2 regions of the Streptomyces sp. NBC_00358 genome follow, and region 1 is predicted to be linked to the other one. Evidence: riboswitches for the same ligand, from Rfam matches in the RefSeq annotation. Region 1 holds a riboswitch; the other holds the start of a gene.

The links. Region 1 has a riboswitch for glycine ahead of gcvP (aminomethyl-transferring glycine dehydrogenase). Riboswitches for the same ligand answer to the same signal wherever they lie in the genome.
Region 2: linked by a shared signal. The riboswitch ahead of gcvT (glycine cleavage system aminomethyltransferase GcvT) and the one ahead of gcvP (aminomethyl-transferring glycine dehydrogenase) in region 1 are both predicted to bind glycine.

Annotation. Positions count from the first base shown of each region.
Region 1 covers NZ_CP107976.1:7,746,963-7,749,344, reverse strand. The annotation lists gene gcvP (aminomethyl-transferring glycine dehydrogenase) at 1-711, opposite strand, end outside; glycine riboswitch at 886-981, opposite strand; gene OHT01_RS33130 (PRC-barrel domain-containing protein) at 1,096-1,464, shown strand; gene OHT01_RS33125 (DNA polymerase IV) at 1,389-2,382, opposite strand, start outside.
Region 2 covers NZ_CP107976.1:3,146,675-3,149,056, reverse strand. The annotation lists gene gcvH (glycine cleavage system protein GcvH) at 1-4, opposite strand, end outside; gene gcvT (glycine cleavage system aminomethyltransferase GcvT) at 163-1,281, opposite strand; glycine riboswitch at 1,316-1,428, opposite strand; glycine riboswitch at 1,429-1,525, opposite strand; gene OHT01_RS12965 (AAA family ATPase) at 1,701-2,369, shown strand.

The DNA of each region.
Region 1 (2,382 bases):
CGGCTTGATGTCGCGTACGGCACCGGAGGCGCCCGGGTACTGGATCAGCACGCCGTTGATCTCGCGCCCGGCGAGGTCGGCCGGGATGCCGTCGGCGAGGTCGGCGACGACGATCTCGACGCCGGTCGGCTCGGCGCGGGTCTCTATGACGGCGATGGTCTGCGGCAGCGCGTCCGCGTCGACCAGGAAGAGGCCCTTCTTGTTCTTGCCCATACGGCGGGACAGCGCCATCGCCTCGGCGGCCGCGGTGCCCTCGTCGAGGAGGGAGGCGCCGGAGGTCGGCAGGCCGGTCAGCTCGGCGACGACCGTCTGGAAGTTCAGCAGCGCCTCGAGGCGGCCCTGCGAGATCTCCGGCTGGTACGGCGTGTACGCGGTGTACCAGGCGGGGTTCTCCATGACGTTGCGCAGGATCACCGGCGGCGTGAACGTGCCGTAGTAACCGAGCCCGATCATCGAGCCGAGCACCTCGTTGCGGTCCGCGAGGGAGCGGAGCTCGGCCAGTACCTCGGCCTCGGTGCGGGCGGCCGGCAGCTTCAGGGCCTCGGCGTTCTTGATCACGTCCGGCACCGCGGCGGCCGTCAGCTCGTCGAGCGAGCCGTAGCCGATGTGCGCGAGCATCTTGGCCCGGGCTTCGGAGTCGGGGCCGATGTGGCGCTGCTCGAAGGGAATTCCCTGTTCGAGCTCGGAGAGCGGAATGCGAGGGGCGGTCATGGCGGAGGCCTCCTGGTCTGACGCGACCTTCGAGGGGCACCCCGGCACGGGTACCCCGACGGCCTCCCCCTCTGTCATCTCAACCTGAGAGTTTCACCGGGTGTCCGTGGACGACCCGGCTTTCACCGTCGGTGAGGGCGGAGCCATAGGCACCGCCCTGCTTTCCAGAGTGACCTCGTCCGTGCGGTACGTGAGCCTGAGAGATTCCGGGGAGGAGTTGCTCCTTCGGCGCCTCCGGTGAAGTCTGGAGGACTCTCCCGCACGGGATCAGCAGCCGTTTGCCAGCCTACCAGCGAGGACAAGACGACAGCCTTCGAGTGGCCGCCTTCACAGATGTGCTCTTTTGTAGTACTTACGGATGAGTTTGCGACCACTGGAGGGACCGTGCAGACCGACATCGATCCGCGCAACCTGATCGGCCGCAAGGCGTTCGACAGCAACGGCACCAAGATCGGCACGATCGACGAGATCTACCTCGACGACGCGACCGGCGTCCCGGAGTGGGCGGCCATACGCACCGGCCTGTTCAGCAGGGACGCCTTCGTACCGCTCGAACCCAGCGAGATCATCGAGGGGACGCTGCGCATCCCCTTCGAGCGAGCCCTGATCAAGGACGCCCCCGACTTCGGTGTCGGGCGCCACCTCTCCCCCGAGCAGGAACTGCAGCTCTACCACCACTACGGACTCGACGTGGCGTCCCCTCCGCCGCCGGACCGGGACTTCGGCCGACTGGCGGGCACGGACGACGGCTGAGCGTCCCGGACGCCCGGCCCCGCGCCGGCACCCACGCCCGGGACGGGGCCCACATCCAGACCCTTACTCCATTCCGGGCCCGCGTCCGGGCCCGCGCTCCTGTCCGGGCCCAGGTCCCGGCCCGTGCCCTGGGCCCGGTCCCGGTCCGCACGCCGGTCCCGGTCCAGGTCCGAGCCGCCGTCCGGACCTCGCGGCGCGGCCCGCGACCCCGACGGTCCGGCACCCGCCGGGAACGCCTCGGTGTCCCGGGGTCTTCGCTCCACCAGGGGCAGCGGATCCGCCGGTTCCAGCCGCGGATCGTCCGTCCGGAAGGTCCGGACCCGGCCGGGCTCGGAGTACGGCGTCTCGAACCGCACCGTGACCCGCCCCAGCCCGCTGCCCTGCACCCAGCCGTGCCCGTACTCCTCGTGACGCACGTCGTGCCCCGCGGGCCACCGCCGCACCGCGGGCGGCCCCTCCTCCACAGGGGTCCCCCCGGCCGGCGGCTCGTCCACGGACTGCTCCTCGGCCGTCGGCTCCCCCACGGCGGCGGCCTGCGCCTGCGCGAACAGGTCCTCCTGCGTGTAGTCGGCGAGCCCCGAGACACCGACCCCCAGCAGGCGCACGCCTCCCGTGGTGTCCACGCCCTCCAGGAGCCGCGCGGCGGCCTCACGGACGACCCCGGGGTCGTCCGTGGGTCCCCGCAGCGTCTCGGACCGGGTCAGCGTCGAGAAGTCGTACCTGCGCACCTTCAGCACGATGGTCCGCCCCGACAGCCCGGCCCGGCGCAGCCTCCCCACACACCGGTCCGCGAGCCGCTGCACCTCTAGCTCCACCCGGACCCGGTCGTGGATGTCCACGTCGTACGTGTCCTCGACCGACACCGACTTTGTCTCCCGCTCGGCCACCACGGGCCGCACGTCGTGGGCCAGCGCCATC
Region 2 (2,382 bases), 4.6 Mb from region 1:
TCATGGCCTGAATTCTCCTGTACGCGTGGGAGTGCTGATGGAGGGAAGCATGGGTGATCCGGGCGGATGTGCCCGGCATCACGTGCGACGTCCGACGGGGCCGCACGTCGGCGCAGGCGCCCGGCGGACCGCCGTGTCATGTCCGGCCCGGCCGGACCGGTGTCACTTCTGGCGCTTGTAGAACGGCAGCGCCACGACCTCGTACGGCTCGTGGCTGCCCCGGATGTCCACACCGACACCGGCGGTGCCCGGCGCGGCGTGCGCGGCGTCGACGTACGCCATGGCGATCGGCTTGCCCAGGGTCGGGGACGGGGCGCCGGAGGTGACCTCGCCGATCACCTGGCCGTCGGAGACGACCGGGAACCCGGCGCGCGGCACGCGACGGCCCTCGGCGATCAGGCCGACGAGGACGCGCGGCGGCTCGGAAGCGGCGCGCTCGGCGGCTTCGGTCAGGGCCTGGCGCCCCACAAAGTCCCCCTCCTTCTCGAACTTCACGACCCGGCCGAGACCGGCGTCGAAGGGGGTCAGCGCGGTGGTCAGCTCGTGCCCGTACAGCGGCATGCCGGCCTCCAGGCGCAGCGTGTCGCGGCACGACAGACCGCAGGGGACCAGCCCGGCCGGGGTGCCCGCGTCGGTCAGCGCCTGCCACACCTTCTCGGCGTCGGCGGGAGCGACGAACAGCTCGAAGCCGTCCTCGCCGGTGTAGCCGGTGCGGGCGATCAGGGCCGGAACCCCGGCCACCGTGCCCGGCAGGCCCGCGTAGTACTTCAGGCCGTCCAGGTCCGCGTCGGTGACCGACTTGAGGATGCCGGGGGACTCGGGTCCCTGCACGGCGATCAGCGCGTACGCGTCACGGTCGTCGCGCACCACGGCGTCGAAACCGGTTGCGCGCCCGGTCAGCGCGTCCAGCACCACCTGGGCGTTGGAGGCGTTCGCGACCACCATGTACTCGTCGTCGGCGAGCCGGTAGACGATCAGGTCGTCCAGGATGCCGCCGTCCTCCTGGCAGATCATGGTGTAGCGGGCGCGGCCGACGCCGACGGTGGCGATGTTGCCGACCAGCGCGTGGTTCAGGAGCGCCGCGGCCTGGGGGCCGGTGACGGTGATCTCGCCCATGTGGGAGAGGTCGAAGAGGCCGGCCTTCGTGCGGACGGCGAGGTGCTCGTCGCGCTCGGAGCCGTAGCGCAGGGGCATGTCCCAGCCTGCGAAGTCGGTCATCGTCGCGCCGAGTGAGCGATGCAGGGCATCGAGCGCGGTGTGACGGGGTGCGGTGCTGCTCATCGGTCTGGCTCCCAAGGCATGACGGCGAGGTCGTTCCTCCCCATCTGTCATCGGAACCTGAGAGGTTCATCAAGACCCCACGAAATGGTGGTCCTGACTTGCACCTTGGGTGGAGCCACCGGTGAGCGGCCCGCTTTTCAGATGTGCCTCGCCCGCGCGGTAACGGGGCCTGAGAGATTCAAGGGAGGGACTTGCTCCTTCGGCGCCCGGGTACACGTACCCAGGACTCTCCCGCGCGGATTCAAGCGGCCGGTATGCAGTTGGCGCGGCCATCATCGCACGCGCCGTCCGATCCCGGCAGCCCGGCATCTGTAACCGGGCTGTGGCAGTCCGCGCATGAAAAGGGGAGGCGCCGGGCATTACCTTCTCTTTACAGTCGACGGGGATGGGACTCCACACCCAAGGGGAGGACGGTCACGGTGAACAGGACCACGGCGTACGCGACGGCCTCGGGTCTCGCGCTGCCCGAGCAGCCCGGCGCACCGGCCCGGGAGGTGCGCGGCCCGCTTCCGGCGGCCGTCGTCCGGGACCTCCGCGACCGGGCCGGACGCAGCCCGCACGGTCTGCGCTTCGGGGCGCGCGACCTCGTCGTGGTCACCGGGCTGCCCGGCAGCGGCAAGTCGACGCTGATGCGGCGGGCCGTGCGGGGCACGCGGGTCGACTCGCAGGACACCCGCGACCGCTGGGAGGGCCGGGCGGCCCGCCTGCTGCCGTACGTGGTCTACCGCCCGCTCGTCCGCCTCGCGCACTACGCCGGGCTGCGCCGCGCGCTGCGCGGGGGCGGCCCACTCGTCGTGCACGACTGCGGCACGCAGGCCTGGGTGCGCCGCTGGCTCGCCCGCGAGGCCCGGCGCCGGGGCGGCGCGCTGCACCTGCTGCTGCTCGACGTCCCGCCGGGCACCGCGCTGGACGGCCAGCGCGAGCGCGGCCGCGGCGTCTCGCGCTACGCCTTCGCCCGCCATCGCGGCGCGGCCGCCCGGCTGCTGCGTTCCGTCGAGCGGGGCGACCTGCCCGCGGGGTGCGGTTCGGCGGTGCTCATCGACCGGGACGCGGCGGACGTGCTGGGCAGGATCGACTTCGGCCACTGACCGGTCACGGTGG